DNA from 3 places in the Sinorhizobium arboris LMG 14919 genome. Region 1 is predicted to be linked to each of the others. Evidence: riboswitches for the same ligand, from Rfam matches in the RefSeq annotation. Region 1 holds a riboswitch; each other region holds the start of a gene.
What was found. Region 1 has a riboswitch for cobalamin ahead of SINAR_RS0105845 (ABC transporter substrate-binding protein). Riboswitches for the same ligand answer to the same signal wherever they lie in the genome.
Positions count from the first base shown of each region.

Region 1 (9,868 bases):
CGCAACGCGCTTGATCTCGCCGCACCAAGGGCGAAGACGCTTGGCGTCGTGCCGTTCTACGATGCATCGGGGCCGGCACCGGTCGTCACGGCCGTTGCGGTGAAGCTCGAGCAGGTCATGCTCAACCTCATCCTGAATGCGCTCGATGCCGTCGAGGGCAGGGAGGGGCCGCTGATCCTGATCCGGCGAACGGTCGAAGCCGGGCGTGTGAGCGTCGTCGTCACGGACAACGGGTCAGGGATTGCCCCTGAACATCGCGACCGGATCGCCGAGCCCTTCTTCACCACCAAACTCACCGGCGAGGGACTGGGTCTTGGCCTCGCCATCGCGACCGCGATCCTGCGGGAGTTCGGTGGCGAGATCACCTTTGCGGAAGCCCCCGGCGGCGGTACGGTGGCAACCGTTTCGATGCCAATCGGCAGTCGATCCGCCATTGTAGAGGCAGCGCAATGAGCCGTGGGCGCATTCTCCTGGTCGATGACGATCGCGATCTTCTGAAAGCCGCCACCGACTGGCTGGAGATCAGCGGTTTTTCGGTCTCCGCCTTTGACCGGGCGGAAGAGGCCTATAGGCAGCTCATGAGCCACGAGCCGGACGTGGTGATGACCGATATCCGCATGCCGGGCATAGACGGCATGACGCTCTTGAACTCGATCGTGCGGACGCACGGAGAGGTGCCGGTCATTCTCATGACCGGCCACGGCGACGTGACCGTGGCGGTCAAGGCGATGAAGCAAGGCGCGGAGGATTTCATCGAAAAGCCCTATGACGCCGACCACCTCCTCTCCGTCCTCGACAAGGCGGTCGAAAAGCGCCGCATGAAACAGGAGATCGCGCGGCTTCAGGGACTGATCCGGGAGGGCGGCGGCATGGAGATTGTCGGCGACAGCCCGGCCATCCGCGATCTTCGCAGCCGCGTTGCAATGCTGGCCGACGTCGACATAGATACGTTGATCATCGGCGAGACCGGCACCGGCAAGGAGCTCGTTGCCCAGGCCCTGCACCGGCAAAGCCGGCGATCGGCCGGTCCTTTCGTGGCGATCAATTGCGCTGCGCTGCCCGAGAGCATCTTCGAGAGCGAGGTTTTCGGCCATGTGAAGGGTGCCTTCACCGGAGCGCTGTCGGACAGGCAGGGCAAGTTCGAGCATGCTGCGGGCGGGACGGTCTTCCTCGACGAGATCGAATCCATGCCACTGAGCCTGCAGGCGAAAATCCTTCGCGTTCTTCAGGAAAGGGTGATCGAGCGGCTCGGGGAAAACGGCCCGCGGCCGGTGGATGTCCGTATCCTCGCCGCCGCCAAGAGCGACCTCTCCGGCGAGATCGCCGCCGGGCGGTTCCGCGAGGACCTTTTCTACCGGCTCGCGACCGTGGACATACGCATTCCGCCTCTCAGGCAGCGTAGGGAGGACATAGGCCTGCTATTCGGACATTTCGCCTCGCTTGCCGCACATCGCTACGGCCGCGCCGAGCGGCAGGTACCGGCCGGTCTCGTGGCGCAATTGCGCGAGGAGGCATGGCGCGGCAATGTCCGCGAACTCAAGGCGCGGGCGGAACGGTTCGCGCTGGGCCTCGATGAACCGGCGAATCATTCCGAGGAGGCCCCGGCGTCTGCCGATGCCGCACTGCCGGATCGACTCGCGGCCTACGAGGCCCATCTGATCCGCGAAGCCCTGGAGCGACACGAAGGCGGTACGGCGAAGGCCGCCATAAGCCTCGGGATTCCCCATCGTACGCTGAACGAGAAGATTGCCCGCTATGGACTGCGGACGTCTGCCGAGAAGCGCTCGGCTCCTTGACGGGCTTCTATCGGCGGCTTCTCAGACCTGCCGGATGATGGTGCCGTTCACATTGACGGGAAGGCGCGCGGCGGTCACGGCCGACAGGCGGCCGATCTCGGCGGGAGGATAGAGTTCGTCGAAGGCGGGACGGTCATTCTCCTGACAGTCCTGATGGCGGGCAGGTGGATCCGCTTTTTGGGGTGCAGGGCTCGAATGGTGATCTCTGCCGCCGGGGGGGCAGGGACTGTGCTGCGAACCTGCGTACCTTGCAGGCGTGCTGCTGCAATGCAGAGCATCCACTGTTGACTCGTGTAATGATATAACATACTGGACAAGTCCGTGATCGGACATTGACAGCATGGGCCGGATCACGTGTGCGGGCACAACCGTCGCCTTCCACCTTGACCGGCGGCTGCGTTCCACATTAACTGGGACTGACGGTTCCCCTACCCGTGAGGTGGAGGGGATTAATAGGGAACACGGTGCGGACGACCCAAAAGGGACCAAAACCGTGGCTGCCCCCGCAACTGTAAGCGGATCGTCGTTCATCCTCGTGGCGCCAAGGCGCCAGCCACTGCGTGTGAAGCGCGGGAAGGCAGATGAGCGACCTCTGTCCGTGAGCCAGGAGACCTGCCGTCAACATCGATCCAACGTCACGGGCGGGGATGCCCGGAGCAGGAGCAAGCCATGACCACATTCCGCGCCTTGCAGCGCAGCCCTTCATCAGTTTCCCCGAGGCTCAGCCACCATTCGTCTGATCGAATCCGATCGGCCGCCTGACCACCACAGCCGCATAGCGGCCTTCAACCACATTCGGGGAAGATTCATGAACACCTTTCTGAAACGACCGCTCATTGCGGCTCTCATTACCATTTCCGCAGACGCAACGGCTCTCGGCCATCCTGCCGCCGCTGCCGAGACGACCTATCCGCTGACACTCGAGAATTGCGGGCGGCAGGTCACCTTCGAAAAGATGCCCATGCGCACCGTCTCGATCGGCCAGAGCAGCACCGAGATCCTCTATCTGCTAGGCCTTGGGGACAGGGTCGTCGGCACCGCCCTTTGGGTCGGCCCGGTTCTTGAAGGCTTCGAGGAGGTTAATACCAAGGTCGAACGCCTGGCCGACAACGATCCGAGCTTCGAAAGCGTGCTCGCCAAGAAGCCGGACATGGTGGCGGTTCAGTTCCAGTGGCAGGTCGGCCCGGAAGGCGTGGTCGCGAGGCCCGAGCAGTTCGAGGAGCTCGGTATTCCGGTCTATACGTCTCCGTCCGATTGCGCCGGAAAGGAGAATTCGGCAGCGAGCGACGGCGTGCGCCGGCAGGTCTTCACGATGGACCTCGTCTATCGGGAAATTCGCGAACTGGCGCAAATCTACAACGTCCAGGAAAAGGGCGAGGAGGTCGTCGCCGGGCTCAAGCGGCGCGAGGAGGCGGCGCGCGCCAAGGTCGCTTCGGCCGGAGGCGGGCTCTCGGCGGTCTTCTGGTTTTCCAGCGCCGCCGATGCCGACCCTTATGTCGCCGGCAGGAATGGCGCACCCGGCTACATCATGGCTGCACTCGGGATAGAAAACATAATCAAGACCGAAGACGAGTGGCCGACGGTCGGCTGGGAAACCATCGCCAAGGCCCAACCGACGATGATCGTTGCCGGCTCCATGGAACGCCGCCGCTACCCCCTCGACAGCCTGGAAGCCAAGCTCGAATTCCTGGAGGCAGATCCCGTGGCGAGACTCATGCCGGCGGTCGCCAAAGGCTACGTGTTCGGCATGGATGCGCAGGCAATGAACCCGACGATCCGCACGATCGAAGGCATAGAGGCGCTGGCGGATGCCATCGCCAAGGCCGGACTCGCCTCCAAGGGTGGGTTGGGCAAGTGAGCCGCATGCTGACCTTGGCCGGGCGCAGGGGAACCGGGCGCTTGGGTGCGGCTCTTGCCGCGCTCGTCATTCTGATTGCGGCGCTCTGGATGGGCGCTGCGATCGGCGAAACGGCGATCCCCTTCAAGACCGTTGCGCAGACGGTCGCGAACCGGCTGTGGAATGCCGGCTATCCTCTGGAGCGGATCGACGAGGGCATCATCTGGAGCTACCGGCTGAGCCGGGCAGTCGTGGCCGCTTCCTGCGGGGCGGCGCTCGCGCTCTCCGGCGCCGTCCTGCAATCTTTATTGCGCAATCCGCTGGCCGATCCCTACATTCTCGGCATCTCCGCGGGAGCCTCGACAGGCGCGGTCAGCGTCGCCATCCTCGGTGCGGGCGCCGGCCTGCTGACGCTGCCGCTGGGCGCCTTCATCGGCGCGCTGGTCGCTTTCATCCTGGTCAGCCTGCTCGCGGTGAAGGCCGGCCGCGGCACCTCGGCGATCATTCTTGCGGGTGTGGCGGGGTCGCAGCTTTTCAACGCCCTGACCTCCTTCATCGTCACCAAGGCGGCGACGGCCGAACAGGCGCGCGGCATCATGTTCTGGCTGCTGGGCAACCTTTCCGGCGTGCGCTGGCCGGATGCCTGGCTCGCCATACCAGTGACGCTCCTCGGTCTCCTCGTGTGTCTCTGGCATGCCCGTCCGCTCGACGCTTTCACCTTCGGTTCGGAATCGGCCGCATCTCTCGGCATCTCGGTCAGGCGGACCTACTTCGCGCTCGTCGGCGTCTCGGCGATGATGACGGCGGTCATGGTCTCCATCGTCGGGTCGATCGGTTTCGTCGGCCTCGTCATTCCCCATGCGGCCCGCATGCTCGTCGGGGTCCGCCACGGTGTCCTGCTGCCGGCAGCGGCGCTCATCGGCGCCGTGTTCATGATCGTCGCGGACATCCTGTCGCGCATACTCATCCCCGGCCAGGTCCTGCCGATCGGCGTGATCACTGCACTCGTCGGCGCTCCGGCCTTCGCGATTATACTTGGACAAAGGAGGGGCCGCGCATGACGCTTTCGGCCTGCGAGGTTTCATGGTCGGCCGGTGGGGCCGAAATTCTTAAGGAGGTCTCCCTCACGGTCGAGACGGGAGAGTTTCTTGGCATCATCGGCCCGAACGGTTCCGGCAAGACGAGCCTGATGTCGCTCATATCAGGCATCCGCAAGCCGAAAAGGGGAGAGGTGCTTCTGGACGGTTGTCCGATCGGCACGCTCGGACGCCGCACGGTCGCGCAGCGGCTCGCTCTGGTCGAGCAGCAGGCCGAGACGGGAGAGCGGATCACTGCGCGTCAGGCGGTCGAACTCGGCCGCACACCCTATCTGGGGCCGCTTTCGCCCTGGTCACCGGAGGATGACGCGATCGTCGACGCGGCTCTCCAAAATGTCGATATGGCGCATCTCGCCGATCGCCTGTGGCACACGCTCTCCGGCGGCGAGCGGCAGAGGCTGCACATCGCGCGGGCGCTGGCGCAGCAATCGAAGATCCTGCTCCTCGACGAGCCGACCAACCATCTCGACATCGGCCATCAGATCAGTCTGCTGGACCTTGTTCGCCGCCAGGACTTGACGGTGGTCGCCGCGCTGCACGACCTCAACCACGCCGCGATGTTCTGCGACCGGATCGCAGTGATGCAAGCCGGCCGGCTGGTGGCGCTCGGGCGCCCGCTGGAGGTGCTGACGGTGGAGCGCATCCGCGCGGTCTTCGGAATCGAGGTCGAGGTCGAACAGGACTTCGACGGAAGCTGCTCCATCCGGTACCGCGCAAGACCCCCTCAGCCCCGCCCGCGTGCCGCGATCGCCGCCGTCGGGGCCTGATCCCATGGACATGCGCAACCACCACCTGAAGGAAGACATCCGCGAATACTGGTCGAAGCGGTCGGAAACCTTCGACCTGGCCTTCGGCCACCGCATACCGCCGGGGCCGGAGCTCGACGCCTGGGCGGCAGCAATGCGCCATGCGCTCGGCGCGCGACCGATGAAGGTTCTCGAACTCGCCTGCGGGACGGGTGAGGTCACCAACGTGCTCCTTTCGCTCGGCCATGAGGTGACGGCGCTCGACTTTTCCGAGGCCATGCTCGCCGTCGCGCGACGCAAGCACGCCGGGAACGACCGGGTTCGGTTCATACTCGCCGATGCGGAACGCACCATGGAGCCGGACGGGGCCTATGATGCCGTGGTCTGCAGGCACCTCGTCTGGACGCTGACCGAACCGGAGGAGGCTTTCGCCGAATGGTTCCGCCTGCTGAAGCCGGGCGGCAGACTGCTCGTCTTCGACGGAGACTGGTCGAAACCGACGCCGCTCGGCCGCCTGGCGTCGCTTGCGGTGTCTGCCCTCGAGCGGTTCATCGGGCATGACCCGCATTACGATGGAGCCATGAGCGAACGCCACGCGAAGATCATGGAGCGTCTGCCCTTCGGCGACGGCCTCACCACCAAGAGGCTCGTCCCCTTGATCGGGGCAGCCGGCTTTCGAGACATACGGCTGTGCTCCCATTGGCCGATCGCAGCTGCCCAGCGCAGGAAAGCCGATCTCAGAAACAGGCTGAGGACATTCTTCTACCGCCGCTTCGTCCTCACCTGCGCGCGGCCTTCGGGAGATGGCGGGCGAAGTTAGAGCCCTTCCAAAGCATCTACAATCCGCTGCTGACTCTCAGCCGCCTGCCGGGGTCTTCGTTCCGCTTGCCGGGAGAGGTGCCGGCAGGCGGATGGATCGCAGACCGCCTGTTCGGCGTTCATCGAATCCAAATTCAACCGCTAAAGGAACTCCGGACCCTCGCCCGCCGTTTCCGCGTTGCTATCTCTGATGAGTTGGGGCCCAGATACGGAGGAATGAGCATATGGCACAGGAAAAGCGACTCGGTTCCACCATACCGCGCGGGGTCGTCGATACGAAGAGCGGTTCGGTCGGCGTTCCGAACCAGGCGAGCATCGAAGAAGAAGTCAGGTCCTTGCGCGAGCAGGTCGACGTACTGACGGAAAGGCTTTCCGATCTCGGCATCTATTCCGGCAGGGCCATCGCGAATACGGGCCGCAGGGCCGGGGAGATGGCAAGGGAACATCCCGCCTGGACGGCACTCGCCGTGATTGGTCTTCTTGGGCTGCTCCTTGCGGGTACGAGCCGTCCCTATTGGCATTCGCGAAGCTCCTCGCGCATCGAGGACCTGATCGCCGACATCGAGGACCGGCTGGGCGACCTGAAGGGCCGTTACTGGTCAAGCGGCTGGCGGGCCTGGTGACTGGCCCACTGGCGAGCCCTTCCTCCCGAAGACGATGACTCCGCGGGAGGAACGCGCCGCTGGTCGCAACGCCCGCCGCCCGTGACGATACCGTAACGGGCGAGCGCTCAGTTTCGGTTTCTTCGGCCTGCGCGGCCAGAAATGACGGATGGAGCCCAAGATGGAAAGTAAATCGGATCGTGCCAAGACCAAGGGGGAAAGCGGCACCGCCAAGAAGAACCAGCCTGGTAAGGTCGGCGGAGATGAGTCTCGCAAGGCGCAGGAATGGGGCGGCGGCACCAAAGCGGCAAAAGGCGACGTCAGCAGGAAAGACAAGCGCAACCCGAATTCCAGCGCGAAGAGCTGAGCTCATTCCGCGTCGAGATCGATAAGCGCTATCCCGAGTTCCGGCCGCTTGCGCCGGCGCAGTTCGGTTGGGCTTTCGCGGATGATGACCTCCAGGGTCGGACGGACGTAACCCTCGAGAAGGTGTCCGCCACGGGTCGACCCGTCTTCCAGGCCCAGAACCGCATGCATATGCAAGCTGGGTTCGCCGGCTTCGTCGCGTGCAATGTCGCCGATCGCGCTCAGGACCTCCGACTGTTCCGCTACGGGGATCTTCCTGTAATTTCTGGCTTCGATACTGAAGAAGCCTACCGTGGCACGGCTGAAGGCGCCGATCGCCGACACCGACGCGCCCGCGATGTCCTTCTGCGCTGCGAAGGCCGAAATCGCGGAAAACGCTTCGTCGCCCTCCTCGAGCACCAGAATGAAGGTGCGTTCGCTTGCGTCCTGCGCCAAAAGTCTCTGTTTCATCAATTCGTCCTCGTCTCCGGCCGAATTCTACCAGGGCCATCTGTTTCGATGTCGGCGAAGCGCCCGGCGGTTCATCCGGTGCCGACACCTCCGCGAGCGCGTCACACGACAAAATCGAACCGCCCGAACTTGCCGTCTTCCGTGTCGCGGATGTCAAGCAGCAGCGAAGGCGAATAGAGGCGGTCGCGGTCGTTCTGAGGTTCGTTGGGAAAGAAGAGCTGCGTCGTCAGGACCGCGGCACCGGGACGGCGCACCCGGAAGTGATAGTGCCGGGTGCGCCCCGGATAGAGCGCCGGGACGATGGTGCCGAACCACCAGCGTCCGCGCTTGTCCGTCATCTGATGGCCCCGCAGCCTGTAGCCGCGCGTATCGTAAGCGCCCGTGTCGTCCGCATGCCAGATTTCGACAAGGCTATCGGCGACCGGCCGGCAATTGCCGTCGAGCACGTAGCCGGCGATGGTGATGCGTTTTCCGTTCGGGGCGTCGCCGGAAAGCTCGTGCCTGAGAGGTGCGTCGGGCTTGTAGAACGGGCCTGCCGTCAGTGCGGGGGTCAGGTCCTCATCGTCGCCGCAAGCGGGTGTAAGCGGCAATGTCGGTTCCTGACCCTCGGCCCGATTGGCGACGGGCAGGGCGGGCACGGCCAGAAACGCGGCAAGCAGGGAACGTCGGGTAGGCAGCATCGCGGCCTCCTTCCTGGCCCGTTCGCGCATCCCTGACGGGGACGTCGCGTTGGACTTGGCCAGGGCACAGAATAGAGCATTTTGATCCCGATGGCAGCCGGCCGACTAGCGCAAGGCAGGCCGAATTCGCCCGATGGCTGGCGGTTCGCGCTCAACAGGGGCATGATTGTCCCTGGCGGCGATCGCGCTGTCATCCCTTGCCGCGCCCCGCAAGGAGGCTCGGCGAGCCTGGGATCAACCGTAATCCTTCAGGAGGAAATCGTGAGCGAGCACGTCTATAAGAAGATCGAGCTGATCGGCAGTTCGCCGAATTCGATAACCGAGGCCATCGACGGGGCGATTTCCCGCGCTTCGAAAACCACCCGTAATCTCGACTGGTTCGAAGTGGATGAAATTCGCGGCCAGATCGTGAACGGCAAGGTCGCGCATTACCAGGTGGTGATGAAGGTGGGTTTCCGGATCGACGAGTGAGGTGCACGCGGCGCCAAGAAGCGGGAGGCATCGCATCCCGCTCCATCTGCCGGAGTCAATGCATTGCCGCAAGCGCCCCGCCATCACTCTTGTCGTGCACGGCGAAGCGGTCGAGCATGTGAGCGCTTGCCTCGTTGAGGCCGATGACGTCGACCGCCACGCCGTGGCGGCGATACTTCAGCACCACCTTGTCGAGAGCGCCGACTGCGGTGATGTCCCACAGATGCGCCTCGCTGACGTCGATGACGACCTTCTCCAGCGGCTCGGCGAAGTCGAAGGCGCCGATGAAACCCTCGGTCGACGCGAAGAAGATCTGTCCGTCGACATGATAGGTGCGCAGCTTGCCGCCCTCGTCCAGGATGGAGCGGACATGAAAGAGCCGGGCGACCTTGCCGGCGAAGAACACTCCGGACAGGAGCACCCCGACCAGAACGCCTTTTGCGAGATCGTGGGTTCCGACGGTGGTGACGACGGTCGCCAGCATGACAACGGACGAGGGCAGGGGATTGCGGCGCAGGTCGAGGATGGAACGCCAGGAGAAGGTGCCGACCGACACCATGATCATGACGGCCACTAGTGCAGCCATCGGGATGATGCGCACGAGATCGTCGAGGACAAGGATAAGGAAGAGAAGGAAGGCGCCGGCGACGAAGGTCGAGAGACGCCCGCGTCCGCCGGAGGTCACGTTGATCACCGACTGGCCGATCATGGCGCAGCCGCCCATCCCGCCGATAAGGCCGGAGGCGATGTTGCTGGCGCCCTGGCCGATGCATTCCTGGCTCTTGTTGCTTGTCGTGTCCGTCATGTCGTCGACGATCTGAGCGGTCAGAAGGGACTCGAGCAGGCCGACGGCGGCAAGCGCCACCGAATAGGGGAAGATGATCTGCAGCGTCTCGAAGGTAAGCGGCACCTGCGGCAGGGCGAAGATCGGCAGGCTTGACGGCAGCTCGCCGAGATCGCCGACCGTGCGGATGTCCATGCCGGTCCAGAAGGCGACCCCGGTC
Region 1 is NZ_ATYB01000008.1:1,109,050-1,118,917, reverse strand. It holds gene SINAR_RS0105855 (sensor histidine kinase) at 1-453, shown strand, start outside; gene SINAR_RS0105850 (sigma-54-dependent transcriptional regulator) at 450-1,796, shown strand; cobalamin riboswitch at 2,200-2,430, shown strand; gene SINAR_RS0105845 (ABC transporter substrate-binding protein) at 2,605-3,654, shown strand; gene SINAR_RS0105840 (FecCD family ABC transporter permease) at 3,660-4,694, shown strand; gene SINAR_RS0105835 (ABC transporter ATP-binding protein) at 4,691-5,497, shown strand; gene SINAR_RS0105830 (class I SAM-dependent methyltransferase) at 5,502-6,296, shown strand; gene SINAR_RS0105825 (hypothetical protein) at 6,520-6,918, shown strand; gene SINAR_RS0105820 (hypothetical protein) at 7,079-7,264, shown strand; gene SINAR_RS0105815 (PPC domain-containing DNA-binding protein) at 7,267-7,713, opposite strand; gene SINAR_RS0105810 (dioxygenase family protein) at 7,815-8,393, opposite strand; gene SINAR_RS0105805 (dodecin) at 8,655-8,864, shown strand; gene SINAR_RS0105800 (SulP family inorganic anion transporter) at 8,920-9,868, opposite strand, start outside.

Region 2 (9,868 bases), on a different contig from region 1:
TCTGTACGGCGCTTGCAGTGGACGCGTTGGGTGAGGAACGGGTTCGCACGGTCATGCTGCCGTACCGCTACACCTCGCGTGAATCATTGCGGGATGCCGAGGCATGCGCCAAGGCGCTCGGCTGCCGCTACGACGTCGTTGCAATCGAGGAGCCCGTCGAGGGCTTCCTGAGCGCGCTCTCCGACGCATTCGAGGGAACCGAAGCGGGCATCACCGAGGAAAACCTCCAGAGCCGTACGCGCGGGACGATCCTGATGGCGATATCCAACAAGTTCGGCTCCATGGTCGTGACGACGGGCAACAAGTCCGAAATGTCGGTCGGCTACGCCACGCTTTACGGCGACATGAACGGCGGCTTCAATCCGATCAAGGATCTTTACAAGATGCAGGTCTACGCGCTGGCGCGCTGGCGCAACGGCACCGTCCCGCCGGGAGCACTCGGGCCTTCAGGCGAAGTCATCCCGCAGAACATCATCGACAAGGCGCCGTCGGCCGAACTCCGTCCCGACCAGACGGATCAGGATTCGCTGCCGCCCTATCCGGTGCTCGACGATATTCTCGAATGCCTGGTCGAGAAGGAGATGAGCACGGAGGAGATCGTCGCCCGCGGGCATGAGGAGGCAACCGTCCACCGGATCGAGCATCTGCTCTACATCGCGGAATATAAGCGCCGCCAGTCGGCGCCGGGTGTGAAGATTACCAGGAAGAATTTCGGCCGCGACCGGCGTTATCCCATCACCAACCGCTTTCGCGACAGGGGGTAATCATGCGCAGTTCGGTGGAGGTCTTCGACATAGCGGCCGGCGAGACGCGCGTCGTGTGGCAGACGGAGCGGCTTGTCGAGGCACCGAACTGGTCGCCCGACGGCAAATTCCTCATCATCAACGGCGACGGCAGGCTCTATCGGCTTGGCTTCGATGGCTCCGAGCCTCAGGAGATCGATACCGGTTTTGCCCGGCAATGCAACAACGATCACGGCATCTCGCCCGACGGCAGCACGCTTGTGATCAGCGACAAGACGGAATTCGGCAGTTCGGCGATCTATCTCCTGCCGGCCGAGGGCGGCACGCCCCGGCTCGTCACGCGCAACCTGCCGTCCTACTGGCATGGATGGTCGCCCGACGGGCGCATGCTGGCCTATTGCGGAATCCGAGACCAGGTTTTCGACATCTACACGATTCCGGTCGAAGGCGGGGAGGAGCACCGCCTGACGCGCGGGGAAGGCCGCAATGACGGGCCGGACTGGTCTGCGGACGGAGAATGGATTTATTTCAATTCGAGCCGTACCGGCCGCATGCAGATCTGGCGGGTGAGGCCGGACGGCAAGGATGTCCAGCGTATCACCGACAGCCCTTATGGCGACTGGTTTCCGCATCCTTCGCCGGACGGCAGACGCCTGCTCGTGCTCTCCTATGACGGCGATGTCTTCGATCACCCGCGCGATCTCGACGTGCGTCTCCGCCTGATGGACCCGGACGGCGGCAATGCTCGCGTACTGTTCGAACTCTTCGGCGGGCAGGGGACGGTGAACGTCCCGAACTGGTCTCCGACCGGTGATCACTTTGCTTTCGTTCGCTACGAACCGGAGCGCTGAGCGGCTGGACAAGAATATGGCTGCGTGCTAGCGATCGTGTCGTTCGCAGGGCGCACCCGATCCGCGGGAAGGGCAAAGCCCACCTGTTTCACTGAACTTGGTTGCCACACCTCTTTTCAGTCTGTGGGCGCGGATACCGGACGTGAATGAAAGGAGGTCTTTCATGATCACGCGCGATCTTCCCGCGAATGCTTCCCTCGAATCCATCCGCAAACAGGCGCTCTAAAGGCTGGTGATCCCGCAGGGCGCCAGCGGGCTCTGCCCTGTTTCAACGAACCAGCCGCAATCGGTCTCCAGGATGCCCAATTGGTCATTGCCCGGGAGTTCGGCCTCTCCAGTTGGAAGCGATTGAAAACACATCTCGAACGCGCGCAACCGGGAAAGCCCGCGACCGAACAGCTCGCTAACCGTTTTCTCGCTTTGGCGACCGCGCGTCAGGCGACGGGCACGTTGTAGGGAGTAATTACCTCAACGGCGGACAGCCGGCTTCCGCCCAACTTCTGGCCAGCGCCGTTGCGTCGCGCGAGAATGGCCCGAAAAGTCGTGCGGGCGTCGCTGCGCAGGTCATGATGCAGGACAAAATGGATCCGGCGCTGGCGCAGCAGCACCAGATTGTCCTGGTCAAGGTCATGGGCGATGAACAACGCGCAGTCGCGGCCGAGGCGCTCGAAGGCGGCCAAAACGGCGTGGTTCCCGCCGCCGATCGAATAGGCGGCATTGATGTCGGCGTCTGCCGCAAGCGCCTTGGCGGCAAGGACACCCGTCTCGGCGTCCCTGCCATAGCCTTCGCTGATCTCGACGATGCGTATTGCCGGATAATGTTCGCGCAGCACGCGGCGAAAGCCGATCTCTCGTTCTTCCTCGCCACGAAAGCGGCTGCTCGAAATGGTGACGAGCACGGTCGCGGCTTGACCGGCGAACCGTTCGCCGACGAGATAGGCAGCCGTCTCGCCAGCCGCGCGATTGTCGGCTCCGGCATAGGCGGAACGCGCCGAGTTCGGCAGATCGGTGACAAGCGTGATGACCGCAATTCCCGTTTGTTCGAGGCGGGCGACAGCACCGATGATTTCGGGCACATCCGGTGCCTTCAGCACGACGCCGTCGGTGCCGCGCAGGCGGATTCGATCGAGCAGCTGGGCGATGTCGTGCGGCCGCATAGTCTCGGCGAAGTGGAAGCGGCAACGGAAGGTCGTCGGCATGAAAGTCGGTGCCTCGGTTTCGAATGCCTGCCTGACCGCCTCGGTGAAGCGCTCCGGTGCCTCCATCACGATGTCGATGGCGCGCTTCTGGCCGAGAATTTCCGATACCGATTGCTGCTTCTCCAATTCGCGGATTGCCGCCTGTACGCGGGCTGCCGTCTGCCGACGCACGCCGGGACGGTCATTCAGGACGCGATCGACGGTCGCGGTGCTGAGTCCCGCCTGAAAGGCGATATCCTTGACCAGAAACGGATGAGCCAACGGCGATCTCTCCTGATGGCTTTTTGATGGATATCTGCTCTATATCACAATCTCACGCCGCCTATAGTCGGGGCATTGAAGTTTCCTGGGAGGAACGAAATGAAGACCGACAACAATGCCCGCGAGCGGCTCAATCGTGTTTGGCTAAGCGAGGATGCCTGCGATATCGAAGCGTTTCGGGCAGAAGTGGAGCGCCAGACAGACCTTGCTGACTATCCCTACGCGCTCGCCTGCGAGAAAAATGTGCTGATCTATGACAGCGCCAGCCTGACTGCCGCCTGCGCCACGGCCGACGGGCGCCGCGCCGCCCTGGCCGAGATTTGTGAGGTGCTTGCGGGCGGCCCCGGCGTGGCCGTGTTCAAACGCGCCTATGCCGACACAGCCGTCATTGATGCCGCAAGCCGCATTTTCGATGCCATCATCGATGAGCAACGCCGCACCAACAGCGGCGGCGGCGACCACTTCGCCAAGCCCGGCGCTAACGACAGGATCTGGAATTCACTCGAGAAGCACTGCCTGAAGGACCCTGAGAATTTCGCGGCCTATTACGCCAACGCCATCATCGCGCTCGTCAGCGAAGCCTGGCTTGGTCCGAATTACCAGATGACGGCGCAGGTCAACCGCGTCAATCCCGGCGGCGCGTCTCAATCGCCGCATCGCGACTACCATCTGGGCTTCCAGACCGCGGCCGCTATAGAGCAGTATCCGGCACATGTGCACAGGCTTTCGCCGGTCCTGACCCTCCAGGGCGCGGTCGCCCATTGCGACATGCCGATCGAAAGCGGGCCAACTCTGTTCCTCCCCTATAGCCAGACCTATCTGCCCGGATATCTCGCTTTGAAACGGCCGGAGTTCAGTGCCTATTTCGAACAGAACCACGTGCAGTTGCCGCTGGAGAAGGGCGATGTCGTGTTCTTCAACCCGGCGCTTTTTCACGCAGCGGGCAGCAACCGGTCTGCCGGGATCAGGCGTGTGGCCAATCTTCTGCAGGTATCCTCCGCCTTCGGCCGGGCGATGGAAACGGTGGATCGCGAACACATGTGCGTCGTGCTCTTCCCGGCTCTGAAAGTCCTTGCGGCCGACGGCAAGCTCACGCAGGACGAAATTGCCAATGCAGTTGCCGCGTGCGCCGAAGGTTATTCGTTCCCGACCAATCTCGATCGTGATCCCCCGGTTGGCGGTCTGGCGCCCAGGACGCAGGCACAGCTGATGCACGAAGCGCTCGCCGGCGAATGGAGTGCTGAAGCGTTTGCCGAGGCGCTGGCTGATCAGGCGGCGAAAAAGCTAAGCTAAACCACCTTGGCTCAATGCACGGCCATTAACATTTCAAAGGGAGGAACAGGATGAGCACGGACCAAGCCGGACTGGACGGGAAGATCGCCATCGTGACAGGGGGCACGCAGGGGCTCGGTGCCACGATTGCCGCACTCTTCGCGGAGCGTGGCGCCGCCGGCGTCGTCATTTGCGGGCGCAACGCGGCGAAAGGCGAGGCGAAGGCTGCCGAGATCGCCGCGGCGACCGGTTCGAAGGTCGTCTACGTACCGGCGGATCTCGAGCGGGTGGAGGATGCCCGTGCCGTGGTAGCGGCTTGTGACCGCGCCTTCGGGCGGGTCGATGCGCTGGTCAACGCCGCAGCGATCACGGACCGGGGCACGATCCTCGATACCAGCCCGGAGCTCTTCGACCGGATGTTCGCGGTCAATGTGCGCGCGCCATTCTTCCTTATGCAGGAGGTGGTGAAAGTGATGCGGCGAGAGAAAAGGGAAGGCACGATCGTCAATATCGGCTCGATGTCGGCGAAGGCAGGTCAGCCATTCATCGCCGCCTATTGTGCGTCGAAGGGGGCGCTGGAGACGCTGACCAAGAACACTGCCTATGCCGTTCTGCGCAACCGCATCCGCGTGAACGGCCTGAACATCGGCTGGATGGCCTCGGAAGGCGAGGACCGGATCCAGCGCGAATATCACGATGCCCCGGCGAACTGGCTGGAAAAGGCGGCAGCCAGCCAGCCCTTCGGCAGGCTCGTCGACCCGGCGGAGGTCGCGCGCGCCTGCGCCTATCTTTCGTCAGCAGAATCCGGCCTTATGACCGGTTCCGTCATCTGCTTCGATCAGTCGATCTGGGGCGCCTACGACGCGTCGCCTCATCCGGAGGAACCGCTCTGAGTTGGCCACCTTGCCGGCTTGCGTTTCGCCGGCGCCTATGGCCATATGCACCCGCCAGGTGCCCGCGAAAATGCGGGAGAATCGGGAAGCCGGTGCAGTTCCGGCACGTGCCCAACGCTGTGACGGGGACGTTCTCGCCAAATCAAGGTCTGAATCTTTTCAGAGCTTTGCCACTGAATATTGAACTTGTTCGGGAAGGCGGTGCGAACGGATGATCCGAAGTCAGAAGACCGGCCTGGCGAGATAGACCGGCCCCGCGCGGACGGCGGGAGGTTGCCGCATTGTTGGGGATCGAACGATGCTGCCTGAACAGAACGGCTGCCTTGCGGCCGCCGGAGCCTTTTCGTCGGACGAGCGCGCCGCCGTCTATCGCGCCATCGAGACGCGCCGGGATGTACGCGACGAATTTCTGCCCGAGCCGCTGCCCGAGGAGTTGGTCGCCCGGCTGCTCGGTGCGGCGCATCAGGCGCCGTCCGTCGGTTTCATGCAACCCTGGAACTTCGTGCTCGTGCGGCAGGACGCGACGCGGGAGAAAGTCTGGCGGGCATTTCAGCGCGCCAATGATGAGGCCGCAGAGATGTTTTCCGGCGAAAGGCAGGCGAAATATCGCTCGCTGAAACTCGAAGGCATTCGCAAGGCACCGCTCAGCATTTGCGTGACCTGCGACCGGACGCGCGGCGGAGCGGTCGTCCTGGGCCGCACCCATAACCCGCAGATGGACGTATATTCTACCGTTTGCGCCGTGCAGAACCTGTGGCTCGCCGCGCGGGCGGAGGGCGTGGGCGTCGGTTGGGTCAGCATTTTCCACGAGAGCGAGATCAAGGCCATCCTCGGCATCCCCCGGCATATCGAAATCGTTGCCTGGCTATGCCTCGGCTTTGTCGACAAGCTGTATCGGGAGCCGGAGCTCGCCGCCAAGGGTTGGCGGCAGCGGCTGCCGCTCGAAGATCTCGTCTTCGAGGAAGGTTGGGGGGTCCGTTAGAAGCATGTATTGATTCAAGAAGATGCGCGCCGTTCTTGCAGCGCGCTCGCAGCTGCGCGCTTCAATTGTCCTGCAGCGGCTGGTATCGCGGCCCAAGCGGATGCTTGAGGTCGATCGCGCTCTCCTCCTGCGGAAGGAACGTCGGACCGACGACGCGGACCTTGCTGTTGGCCGGGTCGTAGGGTCGCTCTTCGATCGGTTTGGGCGGCGTCTTCTTTTCACTGCCGATCGTTATGACGGACGGGCTGACGACCGTGAGCTTGCCGGCCGGGCTTGCCTTCTGCTCGTTGGTATCCGTTGCGAGGTCCGGAATTCCGCAGCCGCATATGCCTGGAGCCCCGACGCCACGCGCCCTGTAGGCGAAGGCCGCTGGGAGTTCGGCGTAAGGCCGTCCGGTCGACGCCGAAACCATCTGGTCGGCCTCTTCCGTTGCGAGCACATGGTAATAGAGCTCCGTCTCCGCTCCGGGGCAACGCGCGCGGCAGAGCTCGGCGTCGCGGCCGAAGTCTGCCGGCGTGGCATGCGAGGAGATGGGAAAGAAGGCACCGTCGCACGTTCTTACGCATATGGTCCTGAGGCTGCCGGCGAAATCTTGCCCCATGAGCGGAAGATCGGTCCCGGGGGCGTCGAGCAGAAGCGGATAGGCATCGCTGTCCGGCGGCAGGTCCCGCAGGATGTTACGGTGGACCTCAGTCGCGCCGGCGGCGGCGTTCGCAAATTGACGCTCGGTGGCACGGGCCTCCCGATTCTCCGGCGGCGCTCCTGAGCAGCCGTTGAGTTCCATGGCAGCGAGAATGCGCCGGCGAATGTCCTCGCCACCGTCGCCGATCAGATGCCGGCGCTGCGCCTTGAGTGTCCGCAGGTTCTGCTCCATCCGCGCGATCGTGTCGTCGATCTCTGCGCAAGCGGCCTCGTCATCGCCGCCGATGATGATGACGCTGCCGCTGCTGCAGTTCATCCGGCGGCGATCGTTCCTCGCGCGGCGCAGCTCGATATTCTGGCGAGCGACCGCGCCTGTAAAATCGCGCAGGCTGGCATTCGTCGTGAAACCCGTGGGAAGGTCGGCGAGACGCGCGCCCAGCCGTTCGCAAACGCCGGATGCAGAGACCGGGCCGGCCGTCGCCAGCGCCAGCGGTATGCAAACCGCCGCGATGCGCCGGATCTTGCGGGATGCGACCTTCGGGGAGGCGAACACTTGCTTCTTCCTGCGTTGCAGCGGACCGCTCCATCATAGGGCGTTGTCATGATGGCGCAACGGGAAGAGGGGATTTGCGTTAACAGGCAAGGCCCCGTGGATGGAGGCCCTGGGCCGCGCGAGATGCACGGCCCGGACCGTCGCTCAGGCGGCGCGTGCCGTTTCAAGCGACATCGGGCGCTCGAGAACGGTACCTTCGATGGCGGCCACGGCCTTCATCGTTTCGAGCAGGGTCTTGCTGACCTCCCAGGCGATGGCGACCGCATAGACGGAGCCGATCCTGTGCGGGTCGGCAATGCGTTCTCCAGGGCAACCCATGCGGCGGAACATCCGCTCCAGGAACACGTCGGTTACCGTGACGATATGGCTGATGCCCGAGGCAAGGCTCATCTCGCCGACGCCGCACATCAGTTCGGCCGCAGCGATCGTGACCTGGTTCGATGAGCGATCCTGGGAGATGTCGGGATCGATGCAGAAGCGGCTCGATTCCCACACCGACGCACTGCGGATTTCCGGATTGTCCCCGAGCAGGATCGGAAACGTATCGTCAAGCATGTTCGGGCCGAGCGTCGGAAGCAGCCTCAGGGAACCGCGAATCTTGCCCGTTTCCGGTGAATACGACATGACATAGAGCGGATTGGCTCTGTCGTAGTGATCTATCTCCCAATCCCCTTCGGTCTTGACGTCCCATTTCAAGAAGTCGTGGAACACGCGTTTGCGCAGCCGGAACATCTCGTCGATGGCCTGGGGATGCTGGCTGCGACCATTTCCGTTCACTATTCTGATCATTTTTCGCTCCATAGCGTCATTACGCGATGTAGCGATGCTGTCAGGCTCGGATGACACATGTAACTGTCTATAGTGACAGTTTATTTCCGCATTTTTTCCCAATAGTTTTGTGGGGGAATCGGCGGGCGGCCGGTCCCACTCCGGGCCGGCAACCCGTCAGATCGTGGGGATCAGAGCGTGTCGAACAGCGTGCGCTACAGCTTGCGTGTTGGACACTACATTGAGTTTGCGGCGGGCATTGGTCATGAAGAAGCGTACGGTTCGCTCGGATATGCCGAGAATCGTCGCAATCTCCCAGTAGCTCTTGCCGGCCGCCGACCAGGTAAGCACCTCTGTCTCCCGCCCGGTCAGGCGGAGGTCGCGCTCGTCGATCGCCCCGGCCATGGCCGAGTGTTCGAGCATGGAGGCGTGGAAGAGGTTGGCAGCAAGCTGGAAATCGCGCAGATGACAACGGCGGTATGCCGACCATTCCACCGGCGACATGTTGGCGCTGATCGCGAGAAGCGCCATGCGGCCCGCGGGCGAAGGGAGCGGTAAGGCCACGCCCTCGGTGGAAAGCCCGATTTCCTCGGCTGCCTCGAAGAGAGGCTCGCACTCAGGAAAGCGCCGCCGCGCCGTCGCCCACTCCACCGGTCTGACGCCGCCGAGCGCAAGCTTGAGGATCGGATCGATTCTATGAAGCCCTCTTGCGGCGTAGACTTCGGCGGCATAGGCGCCGAAGGTGTGATGCAGGCGGCAGATTCTCAACCCATCCGGAAGGGACTCCGCCTCCAGATACAAGAGATGGGCGATGTTGAAGGTTCGACGCATCAGGGCGAAGAATCGCTCGGGGTCCGCGCAACCTCCATATTCCACGATATCCAGCAGATTGAGGACAGCCTGTTCATTAGTCATGCCGTAACACCGAAACTTGCCCCTATAATAAACATGGTTTACGGCGGCCGGTTTTGTCTAGTGCAATATTTCGTAAACGGTGCAGCAATCCCGCTAATGCAATCTGAAATTGCATTTTGAGCGGAGATATCGCTGATGCAGCTGCGTCCTTACCGGTGGAAGGGTGTCCGCCATCCGCTGTGAATGAGGAGGCGCGCCACCCCTCAGTCGGGGTGGCTCGATTCGACAACGGCCAGCGCCGCCATATTGACGACGCCGCGCGAGGTGACGGACGGCGACAGAATGTGCGCCGGCAATGCCGAGCCCAGGAGGATCGGACCGACATGCAGGCTGTCCGTCATGGTTTTGACCACGCCGAGCGTGATGTTGGCAGCGTCGAGGTTGGGGAAGACGAGCAGATTCGCTTCGCCGTTCAGCGTGCTGTCCGGCATTACACGCTGGCGCAGGACCTCGGAGATGGCGGAATCGCCATGCATTTCGCCATCGACTTCAAGATCGGGAGCGAGCTGGCGCACGAGCTGCAGCGCGGTGCGCATCTTGAAGGCGCTCTCGGAATCGCGCGAGCCGAAGTTCGAGTGGGAGACGAGGGCTGCGCGCGGCGTGATGCCGAAACGGCGAATTTCGTTTGCCGCCATGACCGTCGTCTGAGCGATCTCCTCCGCGCTGGGGCTGAAGCTGACATAGGTATCGGTGAAGAAGGTCGCGCCGCGTTGTGAGATCAGGAGGCTGAGCGCCGAAAAGTCGAGCACGCCCGCACGCTTGCCGATGATCTGCGACACATCGCGCAAA
Region 2 is NZ_ATYB01000014.1:1,709,160-1,719,027, reverse strand. It holds gene SINAR_RS0119575 (NAD+ synthase) at 1-764, shown strand, start outside; gene SINAR_RS0119570 (TolB family protein) at 767-1,594, shown strand; gene SINAR_RS0119560 (LacI family DNA-binding transcriptional regulator) at 2,029-3,054, opposite strand; gene SINAR_RS0119555 (phytanoyl-CoA dioxygenase family protein) at 3,154-4,347, shown strand; gene SINAR_RS0119550 (SDR family oxidoreductase) at 4,398-5,219, shown strand; cobalamin riboswitch at 5,259-5,472, shown strand; gene bluB (5,6-dimethylbenzimidazole synthase) at 5,518-6,201, shown strand; gene SINAR_RS0119540 (DUF2865 domain-containing protein) at 6,263-7,396, opposite strand; gene SINAR_RS0119535 (acyl-homoserine-lactone synthase) at 7,541-8,185, opposite strand; gene SINAR_RS0119530 (LuxR C-terminal-related transcriptional regulator) at 8,342-9,079, opposite strand; gene SINAR_RS0119525 (NADP-dependent malic enzyme) at 9,283-9,868, opposite strand, start outside.
Region 2: it holds a riboswitch for cobalamin, as region 1 does, so the genes downstream of both, bluB (5,6-dimethylbenzimidazole synthase) here and SINAR_RS0105845 (ABC transporter substrate-binding protein) in region 1, are expected to answer to the same signal.

Region 3 (9,868 bases), on a different contig from region 1:
TCGGCGACTTCATCGACACGGCTTCGATCTACGATTTCGCGCTGCAAGCGGTCGGTCTCGATCCCGACGCCGAAAGCGCACGAACGATCAAACGAGTGCTGACCAGCGACCTCAACGACCCGAAGAGCTTCGTCTACACCTTGAAGGACGAGCGCTACCTGAAGCTCGCCCAGCTGTTCAACTTTACGACATCGGGCGATGTCGGCATCCCGGCATTGGCTCAATCGGAGACGCTGATACAGGAGACCGCCAAGACCTACATCGTCAACAAGTCCCGTTTTGGCTCGGAAGAGGACAAGGCGAAAGCCGAGGCCGAGGCCGAATACTACTCGGCGGAGGTCGCCAAACTTTCCTCTCTCGACGAATTCCTGGCCGATAGCCGCCTGGTCAATTTCGCTCTCGAGGCGAACCGCATCGATCCGGAGAATGTCACCGTCGATTTCCTCCGCGACATCTTCACCTCAGATCTCGACGATCCAAAGAGCTTCATCAATCAGCAGCAGAACTCCGGGGCCTATACCGCCCTGGTCACTTCATTCAACTTCGACCGCGCGGGCAATATTCTGCGCGAGGACAAGAGCATCATCGTCACGCGGCAGGGGCTTTACGAGACCCTCGACCGGTACCTGCACCAGACGCTGGAAGAACAGGCCGGCGAGGACAATGCGGGTGTCCGCCTGGCACTCTACTTTGAACGCCAGGCAGGCTCCGTCGTCGACGCCTACGATCTCCTCTCCGACAATGCGCTTGCCGAAGTCTTCCGCACGATCTTCAGCCTGCCCGACGAATTCAGCGCCATGGACATCGACCAGCAGGCAAAGATCGTCGAGAAGAACCTAGATCTTGAAAAGCTCAGCGATCCGGCCGAACTGAAGAAACTCCTCGCGCGCTTCACCGTGCTCTACGATCTGGAGAACAACACCGAGGTCGATCCGGCCGTGGTCGTGCTTTCAGGCAGCGGCGGGAATATCGGCATCAGCGCCGATACGCTCTTTCAATTGTCGCAGCTCAGGAAGGGCGGGTAGGATAGCGGCAGTAGCGGCCGGAAATACGCGCTTCCCGATGCGGTCCGTACCTGTCTCAGTCCTCCCGCAATAGCTTATCCGGGTTCATTATCCCGGCCGGATCGAAGGCGTGCTTGATCCGTCGCATGAGTTCGATCTCGATCGGCGAGCGGATCGCCGCAAGTTCATCGCGCTTCAATTGGCCGATGCCATGCTCGGCGGATATCGAGCCGTCGTGTTTGAGTACGACGGCGTGAACGATCGCATTGATATCCCGCCACCGGTCGAGGAAGCTCTGCTTATCCGCACCGACCGGCTGGGAGATATTGTAGTGAATATTGCCGTCGCCCACGTGGCCGAAGGCGCAGATGCGCGCGCCGGGGATGGCCTTCGTGACCAGCGCATCGGCCTCGGCCATGAAGGCCGGAATGCTCGATACCGGCACCGAAACGTCATGCTTGATCGAGCCGCCTTCAGGCTTCTGCGCCGGCGACATGCTCTCGCGCATGTGCCAGAGGGCTTTGCGTTGCGCTTCGTTCTGGGCAATGACGGCGTTTTCGACAAGGCCGTCGGCGATGACCGTTTCGAGTAGGTCCTGCACCAACCGTTCCGCGCTTTCGGCCGAATCCGAGGTGGAGATATCGATCAGCGCATACCAGGGATGCGTCGTTTCCATCGGGTCGCGCACGCCGGCGATGTGCCGGGTGGTGAACTCGATGCCGAGCCTCGGCATCAGTTCGAAGCCCGTCAGGGCCGGCCCGCAGACGCTCGATGCCCGATCGAAAAGCGTAAGCGCGTCCTCGACGCTCCTGAGGCCGGCAAAGGCCACCTGGTGGCCGCGGGGCTTCGGAAAGAGCTTCAGCACGGCGCCGGTGATGACGCCGAGCGTTCCCTCGGCGCCGATGAAAAGGTCGCGCAGATCGTAGCCGGTATTGTCCTTTTTCAGGCGTCTGAGCCCGTCCCAGATCTCCCCGGTCGGAAGCACGACCTCCAGCCCCAGGCAGAGCTGGCGAATGTTGCCATAGGCAAGCACGGCGGTGCCGCCGGCATTGGTCGAAAGATTTCCGCCGATCCGCGCCGAGCCTTCCGAGCCGAGCGAGAGAGGGAATAGCCGGTCGACATCGTCGGCGGCTTTCCGGATGTCTGCCAGAATGCAGCCGGCGTCGGCCACGATCACGTTGCCGACCGGGTCGATGTCGCGAATGCGGTTCAGCCGCTCGAGGGAAAGGACCACGTCGGCTCTCCCCTCACGCGGAATCTGACCGGCCACATGCCCGGTATTGCCGCCCTGCGGCACGACTGCCGTTCGGGTCTGGCTTGCAAGACGCATGACCAGCGAAACCTCCTCGACGGAGCCGGGCCTGAGCACGAGCGGCGTCGTGCCGTGGTAGAGCCCGCGGGACTCGACGAGGTAGGGTGCCGTGTCGGCCGGTGCTGTGAGAGCATTGCCAGGGCCGACGATGTCGGCGAAGGAGGCGATGAGTTCGGGAGAAGGAAGTATGGTGGTCATGGCCTGCCTTGGATCGGTGTCTGCGCCATCAGCCCCGCGGGGCGGCCGCGCGCTGCAATCGGTCGATGATCGCCTCGCCGAGCCCCTCGCTCGGGATCGGTCCGAAGGCGATGGTCGCGGCGCCGGTGGCATCCGCCTTTTTCATATAGTCGAAAAGATTGGCTGCGGCCTCCCGAAGGCTGCCGCCTGGACTGAGATCCATGACGATCACGGCATCGCCTTCTCCGGGAAGCGCCTTCCCGCCAAAGCGGATCAGGGCTTCTCCTTTCCGGACCTGTTCGGCATCGAGCCGCACGGCCGCGCCGGGCGCATAATGCGAGGCCAGCATGCCGGGCGCCTCGATGACGGCGCCGGCAGTCTCCGGGCGCTCGACGGCGAGCCCGGTAAGCGCCTCGATCTCTGCCGCGTCGAGTCCGCCGGGCCTCAGCAGCCGCAGCCGTCCCTCATCGACCTTGACGATGGTCGACTCGAGCCCGATCTCGGCCGGGCCCGCGTCAAGGATAAGCTTCAGCCTGGGACCGAGATCCGCCTGCACGTGGGCAGCACTGGTAGGGCTGACTCCGCCCGAGGTGTTGGCACTCGGCGCTGCCAAGGGCCGCCCGAACCGGGCGATCACCCGACGCGAGAAACCGTCGGGCATGCGAATTCCGAGCGTGTCGAGACCGGCGGATGCGAGCGCGTGTACGGTAGTTTCCCGCCGCTGCGGCAGAATGAGAGTGAGAGGCCCCGGCCAGAAGGCCTCCGCCAGGCGCCGAGAGACCGTGTCGAAGGTCACATGCGCCTCGGCCATCGCCAGATCCGAGACGTGGCAGATCAGCGGATTGAAGCGCGGCCGCCCCTTCATCTCGTAGATGCGGCTGATTGCATCGGGGTTGGTGGCGTCAGCGGCAAGGCCGTAAACGGTCTCCGTCGGGATGGCGACGGGATCCCCGTCCGAAAGAACGGCGCAGGCTTTCTCGATTGCCCGCTCCGGTTCGATGCGCGTGTCTATGACTTCGGCCATGGCGGTGTCCGGTCCTTTCCGTCGCCTTCCTTAAAGGAGCTGTCGGAAAAACAGAACGATTTTCTTCGTCAAAGCCCGCGAATGATCCGGCGAAGGGCTTCGTCGCGTGCGCCGAGCATCAGCACGTTCTTGAGGGCCACCTTCGGATCCTGCGTCCGGAAGATCAGCCCGTTGCCGCGGACATTCCGGTTGACGACGATCCGCGCCTCGCCGGCATCGGGTTCGGTCGCAACGGCGAAGTACATGCGCGAGTAGCCCGGCCGGATACGGTCGAAAAAATGGTCCTCGTGCCCGAGGTCGCAGAAGAAGTTCGCGAAGTAGAAGGACCAGGTGATCTCGTGCAACTCGGCGAGGCGGGTACTTGCGGCGGTCACATGGCAATAGCCGAGATGCGGGCTGTCGGCGAGCGTCCGGTGAAAGACCATCTTCGGGAACCGGATCGAAGTGTGAAATCCGTTGATCCGCCGGTGGGTCGTCTCGCCCGCTGTCGCCAGTTTCCGCCCCGTCTGCTGCGCGACCTCGGCATAGCTCAGGTACTGGCGCTCGCTCGGCATCCAACAGCGTCTGTCGATTCTGCCGGTTCGCAGGAACTCGGTATGGGCGGTGGGTTTCGGCGTTGCGGCCGGTGCCTCTTCGGAGGCTTCGTAATATCGGAACTTTGCCATGGGCGTCTTCGCGCCATCCTGTCCGCAAGCGGGTCGATAGCGGCCAAGGTTAGGCCATTACGGTTAACGAAGCATTCCCGGTCGCGCAGGACGGGGTCGATCGGATCCTGCGCCAATGGGCAGTGTCGCAAAACGGCAAATCGCCTTCGCGTCGTGAACGACGCTGCCCAAAAAAGGGCCGGCAGCATCGAGATTCATCTACCCTATTGTTTGTTATGGATAATATTGCCCTCTTGGTCGCCGAATGCTTCATTTTCTGCCTGTCGTCTTTCTGGAATCGGATGTCGCCAATTGGCAGTTGCCCGACCCGCTCGCAAGCTTAGATGAGGACACTCAAGGTGCCACCTCGAAGAGAGGGCGGAGAATTGGGAAGCCGGTCAAATCCCGGCGCTGCCCCCGCAACGGTGGTGGAGCGAACAGCCACGGCAGAAGGCCACTGGACATCGCGTCCGGGAAGGCGCCGGGCGGGTCCCCCGTGGACAGCTCCAGAGCCCGGAAACCAGCCTTGGAGCACAAATCGAGCAGCTGGTTGCGGCGGGCAGCCGGATCGGAGCCATATGCGTTGCGGGTCCATGCGACCGGCGCGGGTTCCTGTCCTGCCTCTCCGGAGCGGCGGAAAACGAGGACAAGGGCATGGAAATTCAGACCGAAATGCTGCGCAAGCTGAAGACGCGTCGCGAAGGCTATAGCCTGGATCGCGCCTTCTATGTCGATCCCGACTATTACCGTCAGGACCTGGAGCAAATCTGGTACAAGGATTGGCTGTTCATCGGCCATGATTGCGAAGTCCCGCGGCCGGGCAACTACTTCACGGTGCAAATCGGCGAATATCCGGTGGTCATTGTGCGCGACCGGCAAGGCGCGGTCCGGGCTCTCCACAATTCGTGCCGGCATCGGGGCTCGCGCGTCTGCACGCAGTCCAAGGGCTCGTCGGCCAAGCTTGTGTGTCCCTACCATCAGTGGACCTACGAGCTCGACGGCCGGCTGCTCTTCGCGCGGCAGATGCCCGAGGGCTTCGACCCGGCGGAGCACAGTCTGAAGCCCATCCATTGCGAGACCGTCGGCGGTTATATCTTCATCAGCCTTGCCGATCACCCGATGGACTTCCAGCCGTTCCGCGAGACGGTCGCCGGCTATCTCGCGCCGCACCGCCTCGGAGAGACAAAGGTCGCCTTCGAGAGCACCATCGTCGAGAAGGGCAATTGGAAGCTCGTCTGGGAGAACAATCGCGAGTGCTATCATTGCGCTGCCAATCATCCGGAACTCTGCCGCACCTATCCGGAGGCGCCGACCGTGACCGGGGTCCAGGGGGCGATGGACGATCCGGAAATCGGCGCCCATTGGCAGAAGTGCGAGGCTGCCGGTCTTCCGAGCGCCTTCCGGATCGCGCCCACCGGCCAGTTCCGCATGACGAGGATGCCGCTGATCAACGGCGCCGAGAGCTACACGATGTCCGGCCAGAAGGCCGTGAGCAAACAGCTTTCTACCGGAGTGAGCGCCGATGGCATCGGCACGCTGCTGCTCTTCCATTATCCGACGACCTGGAACCACATCCTTGGCGACCACGCGATCACCTTCCGTGTGCTTCCGCTCGGGCCGGAACTGACGCAGGTTACGACCAAGTGGCTGGTCAACAAGGATGCGGTGGAGGGCGTGGACTATCGGATCGACGAACTGACGCATGTCTGGACGGAGACCAACGACCAGGACCGGCAGATCGTCGAGGAGAACGCTTTCGGTATCCGCTCGCCGGCCTATGAGCCCGGTCCCTATTCCGCCGAACACGAGGGCGGCGTCATGCAGTTCGTCGAGTGGTATTCGAGCTTCATGCTGGACCGTCTCCAGGACGGAGCCACGTATCTCTCGCGGGTGGCATGATCATGGAGATGCCTCGTTCCTTCCACCATTTCGACGAGCTCGATCCCTGGAGAGACCGCCAGCACCTGCTGGAGTGCATTGCGGCGGTCACGGAGACCGCCGACGTGATGACCTTCACGTTCCGCTCCGACAAGCCGGCCTGGTTTCGCTACCTGCCCGGGCAGTTCGTGACGCTCGAACTGCCCGTTGCAGATGAGCCGGTGATGCGTACCTACACGCTGTCCTCTTCGCCGTCGCGGCCGCTCTCCGTGGCGGTTACCGTGAAGGCGCAGCCCGGCAGCATCGGCACGCGCTGGATGTTCGACAATCTGAAGCCCGGCATGGTGGTGAAGGCGCTGGGGCCGCTCGGCGACTTCAGCTTCGTTCGCCATCCCGGGGAAAAATATCTTTTCATTTCGGCGGGTTCGGGCATCACGCCGATGATGTCGATGACGCGCTGGATGGCCGACTGCGCGCCGGAGATGGATGTCACCTTCATTTCCTGCGCCCGCCGCCCCGACGATCTTCTGTTCAAGGCGGAGCTCGAAGTTCTCGCCCGCCAGATGCCGCGGCTCAATCTCGGCTTCCTGGTGGAGGGACACGAGGCGCGGCACGGCTGGCATGGTTTGCGCGGCCGCATCGACGCGACCAAGCTGCCGCTGCTCGCACCGGATTTCCTGGAGCGAACCGTCTTCTGTTGCGGGCCGGAACCCTTCATGCGTGGTGTTCGGGAGATGCTGAAAACGGCCGGCTTCGACATGGACCGCTACCACCAGGAGAGCTTCCAGCCTGCCGCGGCACCGGCGGCCGAGGAGCTTGCAATTCGAGCGGGGCCGCCCGCCGATGCCGGGGCCAGTGCGGCGCGGGTAAGCTTCACGATGAGCGGCAAGGATGCGACCGCCCTTCCCGGGCAGACGATCCTCCAGACGGCGCGCGCCAATGGTGTCAGGATCGGGGCCGCTTGCGAAGGCGGCATCTGCGGGACGTGCCGGGTGATGAAAATCGCCGGCGATGTCGAAATGAACCACAACGGCGGCATTCTCGACGACGAGATCGAGGAGGGCTACATCCTCGCCTGCTGTTCGCGGCCGATAAGCGACGTGCAGATCGAGGCCTGAGCTACCGCCGCTCGGATTGGTAGGGCAGGTGCGCCTCTGCGGCCCTGACGGCGATGGAACCGGTTACGGTCCTGTCGGCGCCCGCTCCCGATCCGCTCTCCGCCTCGGCACGGCTGATAACGAGCGGCCGCGAGAGAGAGGCCACCGCTTCGGCGTTCAGCGCCGGGGTCGTGCCGACGGCGGCCGAGGCGACAACGGTGAGCACCGGCGGTTTCTCCGGGAGAAGTCCGCCATGAGGCCAGACGCTTTTCAGTGCCGCCGCGCTCATCGCTGCGACATTCACGTCGATGTCGTTCAGTGTGCCGGGGACCCGATAAGGGCAACGCTTCTTTCCGCAATTATGCGCCGACGAGAATTGCCAGAGCGAATAACGGTCCCAGTTTCCCATCGGAAAGACGTTGCGGATGGCGGGCTTGTAGCGCGCATACCAGAGCGGAAGACGCGAAAGCAGCCGATGCTTGAAGCGGTTGGCGGCAATGTGTTTCGCGGTTGCGTGATTGGTGTAGAGGACGGGATAGCGCCCGGTCCTGGCCTTCACATGGCCGGCGAAAATGGCGGCGTCTTCGAGTGACATGTATTTTTCCGGATCGATCCCTTCGATATCGAGCACCATCAGCTCGTCGTCGCGCGGGTCGGCATAGTTGAGGAAGTGGTTCGCCTGATCGACGGGGTTGCCGGGCCTTGCAAGATGATAGGCGCCCCAGAGCAGGCCATGCGTGCGCGCGATCAGCCGGCGGGTCTGATAAAGTTCGCGGCTGACGGCATATTTGCGCCACATCGTCTTGCAATGGGCGACCGTATCGCCGCGGTGGTCGCCGGTACAGGTGAAGCTTTCCGGCAGGCCGTCGGAGGCTTTCGCGATGAAACCGGCGATCCGCTTATCCTTAAGCATGGCTTCCCAGTCGATGCTGTTCAGCTCGTAAGCGTCGACGATGATGGCGTTCTGCCGCTCTTTCCACGGCTCCACTTCGCCGGCGCGCGCGCTCGCCGCCGCGAAGGTCAGGCCCATGAGGACCGCCAGGCGCAAGATCATCCCTATGGTCGAGATTCCCCGCTTTTCCATTCTCTGAGATTGCCGACTTAGCGTTAAGAGGTCGTAAATCTCAGCCCCGGCCCCAATCTGCGCGAGGCGGACGCATCTGTACACCGACCTGAAGGGGCAAAGTCGACGGCCGGATTCCGCCTTGGATTGTACTGCCGGAGGGATTTTCCCCTGCCGTATCCGCGCGCGACGGTTGCTTCCGGCGATTTCTGCTCTAGTCTTGGTGTACTGCCCTTGCAAGGGCCGGTTGTGCATCGAAATCGACGCAAGGAGAACATGATGTCACGCAAATGGCTTTCGGGCGCGCTTGCAGCGATCGCGCTGACGGCATCGCCGGTGCCGTCGCAGGCATTCACGCATCTGCCCCCTCGGGTTACCGTCGAGAGCGCCATTACCGATGTTCAGTATGTGCCGCGGCGTGGCTATTACCGGTATGGCGACTTCGATTACTACAACGGTTATCGTGGTTACCGCTATCAGCGCCCCGGCTACCGCTATTACCGGGGATGGTGGTATCCGCCGGCAGCTTTCGGGATCGTGATCGAGCGCCGCCCCGCTTATCGCCCGCCGGCTCGCTACGGCAGCCGGCACGTCCAGTGGTGCTACGGCCGCTATCGCTCCTACAGGGCCTATGACAACAGCTATCAGCCCTATAACGGGCCCCGCCGGCAGTGCTATTCGCCCTATAGCTGAGCAGGCCGCTTCGCTCAGAGAATGCCGATACGCTTGAGGACGAGCCAGGCGAGGCCGGTGGACGAGGCAATGAGCAGTCCCGCGAAGGCGGTGCCGCTGCCCTCGGAAAAGGGGAGCGCCCCCGTGTTCATGCCGAAGAAGCCGGTGACGAGTGTTGGCGGCAGCAGGAAGGCGGTCATCAGCGAGAGGATATAGAGGTGGCGGTTCGTCTCCGAGGAAATCTTGCTGTCGATTTCCTCGTGGAGCAGCCTTGCGCGTTCCTGAAGGGCGAATACATCGCGGTCGACGGCCTCCAGCCGATCCGAGAGTCTCTCGGCCACGTCGACGAAGCCCGGCGGCACCTCGTCCTCTTCCAAGGCTCCGCACCGGCGCAACAGGGCGAGCACGGTCCTTAAGTGTCGGTGCAACCGCACGACGGTCCGGCGCAACGGCGCCAGACCTGGCTGCTTCCTGTGCCCGGCCTCGCCATAGACATGCTCCTCGATGACGTTCAATTCCTCCGTCAGCTCGAGGACCAGCGTGATCAGTGTGCGCTGGAATTCCACGACGAGCATCTCGAAGAGGTCGATCGGGCGACTGCATCTGGCGCTCTTCTCCACGGCCGCCTTCACCCGGTCGATGCTTCTCAGCGGATGCAGGCGCGTGGTGATGATCATCCGGTCGCTGACGGCGAAATGAAGCCAGCCGATCGTTTGCGTCACCGCATCAAATGTTCGCTCGAAATCGACCAGCGTGCCGTGTACGACGTCATCCGCGACCGTGATCGCCGCCTGCGTGTCGTGGCTCGTCAGCGTCGCGATTGCCTCCTGCGGAAGATTGCCGATCCGCTCGATCAGCGCCGGTGTGCGCGCGTCGCTGAGCGCAAGGTGCAGCCAGATCCAGTCTTCGCCTGCCTCAAGGCTTTCGATGGGCGAATCGGCGGCTATGCGCTGACAGCGGCTTTCTCCCGGCACGAACCGGTAGGCCCAGACGAGGC
Region 3 is NZ_ATYB01000014.1:614,504-624,371, forward strand. It holds gene SINAR_RS0114030 (DUF1217 domain-containing protein) at 1-1,025, shown strand, start outside; gene SINAR_RS0114035 (FAD-binding oxidoreductase) at 1,081-2,514, opposite strand; gene SINAR_RS0114040 (L-threonylcarbamoyladenylate synthase) at 2,543-3,517, opposite strand; gene SINAR_RS0114045 (DUF6656 family protein) at 3,586-4,182, opposite strand; cobalamin riboswitch at 4,502-4,704, shown strand; gene SINAR_RS0114050 (aromatic ring-hydroxylating oxygenase subunit alpha) at 4,816-6,060, shown strand; gene SINAR_RS0114055 (FAD-binding oxidoreductase) at 6,057-7,157, shown strand; gene SINAR_RS0114060 (glycoside hydrolase family 25 protein) at 7,159-8,220, opposite strand; gene SINAR_RS0114065 (BA14K family protein) at 8,479-8,892, shown strand; gene SINAR_RS0114070 (transporter) at 8,907-9,868, opposite strand, start outside.
Region 3: it holds a riboswitch for cobalamin, as region 1 does, so the genes downstream of both, SINAR_RS0114050 (aromatic ring-hydroxylating oxygenase subunit alpha) here and SINAR_RS0105845 (ABC transporter substrate-binding protein) in region 1, are expected to answer to the same signal.